Regions from separate parts of the Streptomyces sp. NPDC127197 genome, predicted to be linked through region 1. Evidence: predicted binding sites of a transcription regulator. Region 1 holds the regulator's gene; each other region holds the start of a gene.
What was found. The regulator HrcA, encoded in region 1, represses chaperone genes, less so after heat shock. The targets are predictions, from matches to a motif close to TTNGCACTCNGNNNNNCNGAGTGCNAA.
Positions count from the first base shown of each region.

Region 2: the regulator HrcA is predicted to act here: its motif matches at 2,316-2,342, upstream of groL (chaperonin GroEL).
Region 3: the regulator HrcA is predicted to act here: its motif matches at 1,910-1,936, upstream of groES (co-chaperone GroES).

Region 1 covers NZ_JBHXVG010000013.1:64,622-68,732, forward strand. Annotated here, with positions in the region: gene ACFVJQ_RS21510 (nitronate monooxygenase) at 1-443, opposite strand, end outside; gene dnaJ (molecular chaperone DnaJ) at 522-1,658, opposite strand; gene hrcA (heat-inducible transcriptional repressor HrcA) at 1,659-2,675, opposite strand; gene ACFVJQ_RS21525 (MBL fold metallo-hydrolase) at 2,838-3,566, shown strand; gene ACFVJQ_RS21530 (DUF3097 domain-containing protein) at 3,601-4,111, shown strand, end outside.
Region 2 covers NZ_JBHXVG010000010.1:156,979-161,089, reverse strand. Annotated here, with positions in the region: gene thrC (threonine synthase) at 1-1,158, shown strand, start outside; gene ACFVJQ_RS18200 (MoaD/ThiS family protein) at 1,283-1,558, shown strand; gene ACFVJQ_RS18195 (cold-shock protein) at 1,998-2,204, shown strand; gene groL (chaperonin GroEL) at 2,504-4,111, shown strand, end outside.
Region 3 covers NZ_JBHXVG010000002.1:489,142-493,252, reverse strand. Annotated here, with positions in the region: gene ACFVJQ_RS04875 (polysaccharide deacetylase family protein) at 1-916, shown strand, start outside; gene ACFVJQ_RS04870 (polysaccharide deacetylase family protein) at 1,000-1,821, shown strand; gene groES (co-chaperone GroES) at 2,083-2,391, shown strand; gene groL (chaperonin GroEL) at 2,503-4,111, shown strand, end outside.

The DNA of each region.
Region 1 (4,111 bases):
GTGAGGGTTCCGGCGCGGCGCAGGGCGTCCAGGACCTCGCGGCTGGGGCAGCCGAAGTGGAAGGAGACCACCGGCACCGGGTTGTCGAGCAGCACCGCGAGCTTGACGTCGTAGCCGTCGTCCCGCCCGCTGTCCGGATCGCCCAGCTCGGCCTCGTACCAGGCGGCCTCGCCGGCCAGCTGGTGGGCGTAGACGTCCACGGCGGCCGGCTCGGCGTACTCGGGCTGCGGCATGAACAGGTTCACGCCGAAGGGACGGCCGGTGAGTCCCCGCAGCTGCTTGATCTCCTGGTACATGCCGTCGGCCGTCTTGTACCCGGCGGCCAGAAACCCGAGCCCGCCCGCCTCGGACACGGCAGCCGCAAGCTGCGGCACGGAGACGCCGCCCGCCATGGGGGCCTGCACGATCGGAAGCGGGAAGAGATCGGTCAGTGCGGAGGACATGACGGCATGTTGTCACGTCCTCCGAACAAGTCCGAATCCGGCCGCCCGTCTGGCATAGGCCAACGGCAACGCGGACCCTCAGCGCCCGTTGAACGCATCCTTGAGCCGCGAGAACAGCCCTTGCTGCCCCGGCTGGAACTGCCCCTGAGGCCGTTCCTCGCCGCGCAGCTTGGCCAGCTCCCGCAGGAGGCGCTCCTGCTCGGGGTCGAGCTTGGTCGGGGTCTGGACCTCGACGTGGACGACCAGGTCGCCACGCCCGCCGCCGCGCAGGTGCGTGACGCCCCGCCCGTGCAGGGGGATCGACTGGCCGGACTGGGTGCCGGGGCGGATGTCGACCTCCTCCATGCCGTCGAGGGTCTCCAGCGGCACCTTCGTGCCGAGGGCCGCCGCCGTCATCGGGATCGTGACCGTGCAGTGCAGGTCGTCGCCGCGGCGCTGGAAGGTCGGGTGCGGCAGCTCGTGGATCTCGACGTACAGGTCACCGGCCGGACCGCCACCGGGGCCGACCTCGCCCTCGCCGGCGAGCTGGATCCGCGTGCCGTTGTCGACACCGGCCGGGATCTTCACCGTCAGCGTCCGACGCGACCGCACCCGGCCGTCGCCCGCGCACTCCGGGCACGGGTTGGGCACCACGGTGCCGAAGCCCTGGCACTGCGGACACGGCCGGGAGGTCATGACCTGCCCCAGGAACGACCGCGTGACCTGCGACACCTCACCGCGACCGCGGCACATGTCACACGTCTGGGCGGAGGTCCCCGGCGCCGCGCCCTCACCACTGCACGTGGCGCACACGATGGCCGTGTCGACCTGGATGTCCTTCGTCGTACCGAAGGCCGCCTCGTCCAGCTCGACCTCGATACGGATCATCGCGTCCTGGCCCCGGCGCGTACGCGAGCGCGGCCCGCGCTGCGACGCCGTACCGAAGAACGCATCCATGATGTCCGAGAAGTTCCCGAAGCCGCCCGCACCGAAGCCGCCGGCGCCCGCGCCGCCGCTCTGCGAGAGCGGGTCGCCGCCGAGGTCGTAGACCTGCTTCTTCTGCGGGTCCGACAGCACCTCGTAAGCGGCGTTGATCTCCTTGAACCGCTCCTGCGTCTTCGGATCGGGGTTGACGTCCGGGTGCAGCTCGCGAGCGAGCCGCCGGAAGGCCTTCTTGATCTCTTCCTGCGACGCGTCGCGGCGCACGCCGAGAACGGCGTAGTAATCCGTGGCCACTTACGACTCCGCCAGGATCTGTCCGACGTACCGTGCCACTGCGCGTACCGCTCCCATCGTTCCCGGGTAATCCATGCGGGTCGGTCCGACCACGCCGAGCTTGGCGACTGCCTCGCCGCCCGAACCGTAGCCGACCGACACCACCGACGTGGAGGTGAGTCCCTCATGGGCGTTCTCGTGCCCGATGCGCACGGTCATGCCCGAATCCTTCGCCTCACCAAGCAACTTGAGGAGCACGACCTGCTCCTCCAGCGCCTCCAGCACCGGCCGGATGGTGAGGGGGAAGTCATGTCCGAAGCGGGTCAGATTGGCGGTGCCGCCGATCATCAGCCGCTCCTCGGTCTGTTCGACGAGCGTCTCCAGGAGGGTGGAGAGTACCGTCTGGACCGTGCCGCGGTCCTCGACTTCGAAGGCCTCCGGCAGATCCTGCACCAACTGCGGCACGTCCGTGAAACGCCGGCCCGCGACCCTGCTGTTGAGCCGTGCCCGCAGATCCGCCAGGGACGACTCGCCGAACGGTGCCGGGCAGTCGACCATACGCTGCTCCACCCGGCCCGTGTCCGTGATCAGGACCAGCATCACGCGCGCGGGAGCCAACGACAGCAGCTCCACGTGCCGCACCGTGGACCGGGTCAGTGACGGATACTGCACCACCGCGACCTGCCGCGTGAGCTGCGCGAGCAGCCGCACGGTCCGGGCCACCACATCGTCGAGATCGACGGCACCGTCGAGGAAGTTCTGGATCGCGCGCCGCTCCGGCGCGGTCAACGGCTTGACCTCGGCCAGCTTGTCGACGAAGAGCCGGTAGCCCTTGTCCGTCGGGATGCGCCCGGCGCTGGTGTGCGGCTGGGCGATGTACCCCTCGTCCTCCAGGGCCGCCATGTCGTTGCGGACGGTCGCCGGGGAGACGCCGAGGCTGTGCCGCTCGGTGAGGGCCTTGGAGCCGACCGGCTCCTCGGTACCGACGTAGTCCTGGACGATGGCGCGCAGCACCTGAAGCCGTCGTTCACTGAGCATGGCGCACACCTCCAGCACGTCGTCCCCTTGGCGCTCCCCCTGGCACTCGGCGCATGCGAGTGCCAGCCTTACCCGGCCCAGTGTACGGCCGTCGGGTACGGCCCGGGCAAGGCCGGTCCTGCGAGGTCGTGGCATGCGGGCGCCTGGGGCTAGCGTCGCCGTATGACGGTGACTTGGGAAGAGCTCGGGTGGGAGCGGCTGGCGGCCGGTGTCGGCCGGTGCCGCCTGCCCGGCTGGGACTGCACGGTGGGGCTGGTGGTCGGCCGGGGCGCGGCGCTGCTGATCGACGCCGGGTCGAGCCTTGCGGAGGGGGCCCGGCTGCGGGCGGAGGCGGAGGAGCTCGCCGGGCACCGTGTGACCCATCTCGCGCTCACCCATCCCCACTTCGACCATGTCTTCGGGGCGGCCGCGTTCGCGGGTGCGGAGGTGTTCGGGGCGGTCGGTGTGGACGCCGTGCTCGGCGGGCGGCGCGGCCGCGAGGAGCTGCGCGCGGACGCCGTCCACAACGGCCTCGACGCGGATACGGCGCAGGAGGCGGCCGACACCCTGGTGCCGCCCCGGCATCATGTCAGCGGCGAGTGGACCCTCGACCTGGGCCCCGACCGCCAGGTCCTGCTGGCCAACGTAGGCCCCGCCCACACGGCCCACGATCTGGTGGTGCTGGTCCCGGGTGACCCGGAGGTGGTCTTCTGCGGTGACCTGGTCGAGGAGTCCGGCGAACCGCAGGCGGGCTCCGACGCCGTACCGTCCCACTGGCCCGCCGCCCTGGACCACCTGCTCGACCTCGGCGGCGCGGACGCGCTGTACGTGCCCGGACACGGAGCGGTGGTGGACGCAGCGTTCGTACGGCGGCAGCGCGACGCCCTGGCGACGCGTTTCGGCGTGTCATAGGCACCGCCCGCCGGCTTCTCCTATCGTCATCCGAATGCGCCCGCCCGTCTCCCGCCACCACCCCTCCAACGAGGGCCCTTCGGGCCCGCACCCCCGTTCGTACTCTCCGGACCTGACCCCGCCGTGGAAGAAGCCCCAGCCCGTCCCGGAGGTCCCGGCCGAACCCGGCCTGGTGGTCGAGGAACCCGGCACCGGATTCTGCGGCGCGGTGATCCGCTGCGAGGCGGGCACGGTCACCCTGGAGGACCGCTTCGGCAAACACCGGGTGTTTCCGCTGGAGCCACGCGGGTTCCTGCTGGAGGGCCGGGTGGTGACGTTGGTGAGACCTGCTTCCCGTCCGGTACGTCCCACCCGTACGGCATCCGGTTCGGTCGCCGTCCCTGGCGCACGCGCGCGCGTGGCCCGCGCCGGCCGCATCTATGTCGAGGGCCGGCACGACGCCGAGCTGGTCGAGAAGGTCTGGGGCGACGACCTGCGCATCGAGGGCGTCGTCGTGGAGTACCTGGAGGGCATCGACGACCTGCCGTCGATCGTCGACGCCTTCG
Region 2 (4,111 bases), on a different contig from region 1:
TTCGGCCCGCTCGAGATCGCGTACGACTTCTCTGCGTACGACGCCGAGGAGCTCCGCAAGCGCATCGAGGCGGGACCGTCGAACATCTGGCGTTACGCACCCCTGCTGCCCGTCCCCGCGGACGTGGCCGGCAAGCCGAACCTGAACCCGGGCTGGACCAAGCTCGTCAAGGCCGACAACCTCGCGCGCGAACTCGGCGTCACCGGCGGGCTGTACGTGAAGGACGACTCCGGCAACCCGACCCACTCCTTCAAGGACCGCGTGGTCGCCCAGGCCCTGGAGGCCGCCCGCGCCTTCGGCTTCACCACCCTGTCCTGCTCCTCCACCGGCAACCTGGCCGGTGCGGTGGGCGCCGCGGCGGCCCGCGCCGGCTTCCGCTCCTGCGTGTTCATCCCGCACGACCTCGAGCAGGGCAAGGTCGTCATGGCCGCGGTCTACGGCGGCGAACTCGTCGGCATCGAGGGCAACTACGACGACGTGAACCGCTTCTGCTCCGAGCTGATCGGCGACCCGGCCGGCGAGGGCTGGGGCTTCGTCAACGTCAACCTGCGGCCGTACTACGCGGAGGGCTCCAAGACCCTGGCGTACGAGATCTGCGAGCAGCTCGGCTGGCAGCTGCCCGACCAGATCGTCGTGCCGATCGCCTCCGGCTCCCAGCTCACGAAGATCGACAAGGGTCTCCAGGAGCTGATCAAGCTCGGGCTGGTCGAGGACAGGCCGTACAAGATCTTCGGCGCGCAGGCCGAGGGCTGCTCGCCGGTGTCGGTGGCCTTCAAGGGGGGCCACGACGTCGTCCGGCCGCAGAAGCCCGACACCATCGCCAAGTCGCTGGCCATCGGCAACCCCGCGGACGGGCCGTACGTCCTGGACATCGCGCGCCGTACGGGCGGTGCGGTGGAGGACGTGACGGACGAGCAGATCGTGGACGCGATCAAGCTGCTCGCCCGGACCGAGGGCATTTTCGCCGAGACGGCGGGTGGCGTGACGGTCGGCGTCACGCGCAAGCTGATCGAGAACGGCGTACTCGACCCGACCCTGACGACGGTCGTCCTCAACACCGGCGACGGCCTGAAGACCCTTGACGCGGTGGCCGGCACCGGCCTGACCGCCACCATCCGCCCGAACCTTGACTCCTTCCGAGAGGCTGGCCTCGCATGAGCGGGGGCGCTCCGCCGGAAGGCCGAATTCACGCTGCGGACCGGTGGGGGCTGGTCGCGCAGTTCCCCGCGCCCCTGGGGCGCTGCCCCGCCGTCCCTGTGTACTCGACCGGAGGTCACACCGCATGAGCGTCACCGTCCGCATCCCCACCATCCTGCGCACCTACACCGGCGGGCAGGCAGAGGTCGCCGCCGAGGGTGCGACCCTCGCCGAGGTCATCGCCGATCTGGAGAAGAACCACACGGGCATCTCGGCCCGCGTCCTGGACGACCAGGGCAAGCTGCGTCGCTTCGTCAACGTGTACGTCAACGACGACGACGTCCGTTTCGAGCAGGGCCTGGAGACGGCGACGCCGGACGGCGCGGGCGTCTCCATCATTCCGGCGGTCGCGGGCGGCTGACACGCTCCTGCGTTACCGTGAGTAACGCAGGTTACGCATTGTTCATCGAATTGCCCCCTCCGTGAGAGAAGCGGAGGGGGCAATTCTGTGTGATTGAGCGCGGTACAGTTGGGGAACCCGCTGCGACCCGCATGCCGGACGCATATGAGTTCCGGCTCCGCGTGCGATAAGAAGCAGCCAAACTGTGTGGCTCTTTTGCGTCTTTTATTCCCTTTATGGGGCCCGACTTGCCCTGAATTCGGGCGAATTCTCCGCAAATTCCCGACCCTCGGTGCCCAGATTTCTCGTCCGATTGACCTGTTGCAGACGGCAGTTGGACAGATACATTCAGCCGCGGTCGACGCGTTCCGGCGCACGCCCCCAACCAATGGGGGGTGAGGTCTGACCCGGATCCGCGAAGTGTGGATCTGTGCAAGGGCCAGTAATAGGGGAGTTAGGCATGGCTCAGGGCACCGTCAAGTGGTTCAACGCGGAGAAGGGGTACGGCTTCATCGCGGTCGACGGTGGTGCGGATGTTTTCGTCCACTACAGCGCGATCCAGATGGACGGATACCGCACCCTGGAAGAGGGCCAGCGGGTCGATTTCGAGATCTCGCAGGGCCAGAAGGGGCCGCAGGCGGACATGGTCCGGCTCGCGGCCAGCTGAAGCACGCGCCGACTGCAGCGACGTTCTTCTGTTCATCTTCGAAGGGCTCGCACCTCCCGGGGTGCGAGCCCTTCGGTCTGCCCGGAGGCCGACCTCAGTCCGTGGGAGGCGCTTGCACTCGGCAGGGGCGAGTGCTAATCATTGGCGTTAGCACTCTGAAGGTGAGAGTGACAAAGAAGGACCGGGTCGGTGAGGCCGCAAGCCGGGTGGGGCAAGGAACCACGAGGTGTGCGAGCCGTCCGTCGCGGGCGCCAGCGCGGTCCGGAGCAATCCACCCCAGTCCGGGAGGACCACTTCACATGGCCAAGATCATCGCGTTCGACGAGGAGGCGCGGCGCGGCCTCGAGCGCGGCATGAACCAGCTCGCGGACGCCGTCAAGGTCACCCTCGGCCCCAAGGGCCGCAACGTCGTCCTCGAGAAGAAGTGGGGCGCCCCCACGATCACCAACGACGGTGTCTCCATCGCCAAGGAGATCGAGCTCGAGGACCCGTACGAGAAGATCGGCGCCGAGCTGGTCAAGGAAGTCGCCAAGAAGACGGACGACGTCGCCGGTGACGGTACGACCACGGCGACCGTTCTCGCCCAGGCCCTGGTCAAGGAGGGCCTGCGCAACGTCGCCGCCGGTGCCAACCCGATGGCCCTGAAGCGCGGTATCGAGAAGGCCGTCGAGGCCGTCTCCGGTGCGCTGCTCGACCAGGCCAAGGAGGTCGAGACCAAGGAGCAGATCGCCTCCACGGCCTCCATCTCCGCCGCCGACACCCAGATCGGCGAGCTCATCGCCGAGGCGATGGACAAGGTCGGCAAGGAAGGCGTCATCACCGTCGAGGAGTCGCAGACCTTCGGTCTCGAGCTCGAGCTCACCGAGGGCATGCGCTTCGACAAGGGCTACATCTCGGCGTACTTCGCCACCGACATGGAGCGCATGGAGGCGTCGCTCGAGGACCCCTACATCCTCATCGCCAACTCCAAGATCTCCAACGTCAAGGACCTGCTCCCGCTCCTGGAGAAGGTCATGCAGTCGGGCAAGCCGCTGCTGATCATCGCCGAGGACGTCGAGGGCGAGGCCCTGTCGACCCTGGTCGTCAACAAGATCCGCGGCACCTTCAAGTCCGTCGCCGTCAAGGCCCCGGGCTTCGGTGACCGCCGCAAGGCCATGCTCGGCGACATCGCCATCCTCACGGGCGGCGAGGTCATCTCCGAGGAGGTCGGCCTCAAGCTGGAGAACGCGACCCTGGACCTCCTGGGCCGCGCCCGCAAGGTCGTCATCACCAAGGACGAGACCACCATCGTCGACGGCGCCGGCTCCGCCGACCAGGTCGCCGGCCGGGTCAACCAGATCCGCGCCGAGATCGAGAACAGCGACTCGGACTACGACCGCGAGAAGCTCCAGGAGCGCCTGGCGAAGCTGGCCGGCGGCGTGGCCGTCATCAAGGCCGGTGCCGCCACCGAGGTCGAGCTCAAGGAGCGCAAGCACCGCATCGAGGACGCCGTCCGCAACGCGAAGGCGGCCGTCGAGGAGGGCATCGTCGCCGGTGGTGGCGTGGCCCTGCTCCAGGCCTCCCAGGTGTTCGAGAAGCTGGAGCTCGAGGGTGACGAGGCGACCGGCGCCCAGGCCGTGAAGCTCGCGCTCGAGGCGCCGCTGAAGCAGATCGCCGTCAACGCCGGCCTCGAGGGCGGCGTCGTGGTCGAGAAGGTGCGCGGCCTGACCCCGGGTCACGGCCTGAACGCCGCGACCGGTGAGTACGTCGACCTGGTCAAGGAAGGCATCATCGACCCGGCGAAGGTGACCCGCTCTGCCCTGCAGAACGCCGCCTCCATCGCCGCGCTGTTCCTCACCACCGAGGCCGTCATCGCCGACAAGCCGGAGAAGGCCGCCGCGCCCGCCGGCGGCGGCATGCCGGGCGGT
Region 3 (4,111 bases), on a different contig from region 1:
ACAAAATGACAAAAACCGGTCGCGTTGGCGTCCGGGGGCCAGGGCCTCGGTCGCCGCACTGACCCTCGCCGCCATCGCCTCCGGCTGCGTGCAGGGCGGCTCGGAGGTGCCGCCCGCTCCCGGCCAGCCCCCGCCGCTCAAGGCGCCCCCGGCCCGCGCCCTGGACGGCTACGCCGCCAAACTCCGCGCCGAGTACGCCGTCCGCGCCGCCGCCGCGAAGCGCTGGGGTCTGAAGGAGGTCCCCCTCAAGCCGCCGCCACCCCCGGTGAAGAAGCCGAGGATCACGACGCGTGAGGGCTTCGAGGTCGACGGCCACCTCGAGGACGACCTCCCGCCGGTCTTCACCACCATCCCCACCCAGCACAAGATCGTCTTCCTCACCATCGACGACGGTGCGGAGAAGGACCCGGCGTTCCTGCGGATGATGAACGACCTCGATGTCCCGTACACGGCCTTCCTCAGCGACTACCTGGTCAGCGAGGACTACGCCTACTTCAAGCGGATGCAGGACAACGGTGTGGCCCTGAACAACCACACCCTGAACCACCCGTACCTGCCCGGCCTCTCCTACGACGACCAGAAGCGCGAGATCTGCGGCATGCAGGACGTCATCGAGAAGCGCTACGGCAAACGCCCGCTCCTCTTCCGCCCGCCCTTCGGCAACTACAACAAGGACACCCTGCACGCCGCCAAGGCCTGCGGCATCAAGTACGCCCCCCTCTGGAACGAGGAGGTGTTCGTCGACCACTGGGACTACCGCGAATGGGACCAGGACCTGCACCCCGGCGACATCGTCCTCAGCCACTTCCGCGGCCGGGACGACTGGGAAGGCACGATGCCCGACATGATCCGCCGGTTCCTCGACAAGGTCACGGCCCAGGGGTACGCGGTGGCCCCGCTGGAGGACTACCTGTGACCAGGGCCTGTTCGGCGGATGGGGAGTCGGCGACTGACGACAACGCCGCAGAAGGGCGTGCCAGACCCCGCGTCTGCGACCTGATCCGCCGGACAGGCCCCAGGCGCAGACGGCTGGCCGGCCCCGCACTGCTGCTGATCCTGCTGACCGGCTGCGCCCTGACCGTCACCCCCGCCGAGCGCTCCGCCCAGGGGCCGTCGGACCGGGCGGGAGCCCCCGGTTCGCCCTCGGAAGCCCCGGCCCACGTCCGCTGGGGCCTGACCGCCCCCCTGGCTCCGGCCCCACAGCCGTCCCTCTCGCTCCCCTCCCGGCGCCCGGGCAGCCTCCCACCCGTCGTCGACCGCGTCCGGACCCGCGACAAGGTCGTCTTCCTGACCTACGACGACGGCGCCGAGAAGGACCCGCGGTTCGTCGACATGGTCCGCGAACTGCGCCTGCCGGTCAGCATGTTCCTCACGGACAGCGTCGTCGGACCGGGCTACGGCCACTTCGCCCGCCTGCGCTCGGTCGGTGCTAGCGTCCAGAACCACACCCTCGACCACGCCGCCCTGCGCGGACTGCCGTACGCCGGTCAACGCGCCGAGATCTGCGGCCAGCAGAACAAACTCCGGTCCCGCTTCGGCATCCGTCCCCGCCTCTTCCGCCCGCCCTACGGCACGTACGACACGACCACCCTGCGCGCCGCCGCCGACTGCGGCATCGCCGCCGTGGTCCTCTGGCGCGCCACCATGAACGCCGACACCCTCGCGTACACCGACGGAGCCCCCCGCCTCCACCCCGGCGACATCATCTCCGTCCCCGCAACAGAAACCCCCACCCCGACCCTGCGGTCCCGCACGACCCACCTGCTGCGCCTGATCCAGCAGGCGGGCCTGACGGTGGGACGGCTGGAGGACTACCTGTAGGGGGCTGGGGAGCAGCCCCCGGGTCGCTCCGACGCAGGGCACCGAACAACCGTCGGCCACAGAAACCCCGCGCCGCGCCGCACGGCAATTGGCACTCCGCTTGACCGAGTGCTAACCCCGGTCATAGTCTCGGCTCTGGCACTCGACACAGGAGAGTGCCAACAAAGCGACGGGCAGGTCCGGCACCCGCGACGACGGATCGACCTGGTCGCCACCTCAGACAGTTAACCCCGTGAGATCTCCGAAGGGGGAGGTCGGATCGTGACGACCGCCAGCTCCAAGGTTGCCATCAAGCCGCTCGAGGACCGCATCGTGGTCCAGCCGCTGGACGCCGAGCAGACCACGGCCTCTGGCCTGGTCATTCCGGACACCGCCAAGGAGAAGCCCCAGGAGGGCGTCGTCCTGGCCGTGGGCCCGGGCCGCTTCGAGAACGGCGAGCGCCTTCCGCTCGACGTCAAGACCGGCGACATCGTGCTGTACAGCAAGTACGGCGGCACCGAGGTGAAGTACAACGGCGAGGAGTACCTCGTCCTCTCGGCTCGCGACGTGCTCGCGATCATCGAGAAGTAAGACCACCTCAAGTTTTTGAGCTGCGCCCCTGGCCCCCGCGACCACTGAGAAGCCGGGCGCCCGGGGCGCAGCGTCATTTCATCCAAGATTTCCGAGAGGGCTCACGCTGTCATGGCGAAGATCCTGAAGTTCGACGAGGACGCCCGTCGCGCCCTCGAGCGCGGCGTCAACAAGCTCGCCGACACGGTCAAGGTGACGATCGGCCCCAAGGGCCGCAACGTCGTCATCGACAAGAAGTTCGGCGCCCCCACCATCACCAACGACGGTGTCACCATCGCCCGTGAGGTCGAGGTCGAGGACCCGTACGAGAACCTCGGCGCCCAGCTGGTGAAGGAGGTGGCGACCAAGACCAACGACATCGCTGGTGACGGTACGACCACCGCCACCGTGCTGGCCCAGGCGCTGGTCCGCGAGGGCCTGAAGAACGTCGCCGCCGGTGCCTCCCCGGCCGCCCTGAAGAAGGGCATCGACGCCGCCGTCGCCGCCGTCTCCGAGGACCTGCTGGGCTCCGCCCGGCCGATCGACGAGAAGTCCGACATCGCCGCCGTCGCCGCGCTGTCCGCCCAGGACCAGCAGGTCGGCGAGCTGATCGCCGAGGCGATGGACAAGGTCGGCAAGGACGGTGTCATCACCGTCGAGGAGTCCAACACCTTCGGTCTGGAGCTGGACTTCACCGAGGGCATGGCCTTCGACAAGGGCTACCTGTCGCCGTACTTCGTGACGGACCAGGAGCGCATGGAGGCCGTCCTCGACGAGCCGTACATCCTCATCCACCAGGGCAAGATCGCCGCGATCGCGGACCTCCTGCCGCTGCTGGAGAAGATCATCCAGGCCAACTCCTCCAAGCCGCTGCTGATCATCGCCGAGGACGTGGAGGGCGAGGCCCTGTCCACCCTCGTCGTCAACAAGATCCGCGGCACCTTCAACGCCACCGCCGTCAAGGCCCCCGGCTTCGGCGACCGCCGCAAGGCGATGCTGCAGGACATGGCGGTCCTCACCGGCGCCACGGTCATCTCCGAGGAGGTCGGCCTCAAGCTCGACCAGGTCGGCGTCGACGTCCTCGGCACCGCCCGCCGCGTCACCGTCACCAAGGACGACACCACGATCGTCGACGGTGCCGGCAACAAGGCGGACGTCGAGGGCCGGATCGCGCAGATCAAGGCCGAGATCGAGGCCACGGACTCCGACTGGGACCGCGAGAAGCTCCAGGAGCGCCTCGCCAAGCTGGCCGGCGGCGTGTGCGTGATCAAGGTCGGCGCCGCCACCGAGGTGGAGCTGAAGGAGAAGAAGCACCGTCTGGAGGACGCCATCTCCGCGACCCGCGCCGCGGTCGAGGAAGGCATCGTCTCCGGTGGTGGCTCCGCGCTCGTCCACGCCGTGAAGGTGCTCGAGGACAACCTCGGCAAGGAAGGCGACGAGGCCACCGGTGTCGCCGTCGTCCGCAAGGCCGCCGTCGAGCCGCTGCGCTGGATCGCCGAGAACGCCGGCCTGGAAGGCTATGTCATCACCTCCAAGGTCGCCGAGCTCGAGAAGGGCCAGGGCTTCAACGCCGCCACCGGCGAGTACGGCGACCTGATCAAGGCCGGCGTCATCGACCCGGTCAAGGTCACCCGCTCCGCCCTGGAGAACGCCGCCTCCATCGCCTCCCTGCTGCTGACGACCGAGACCCTGGTCGTCGAGAAGAAGGAAGAGGAGCCGGAGGCCGCGGCTGCGGGCCACG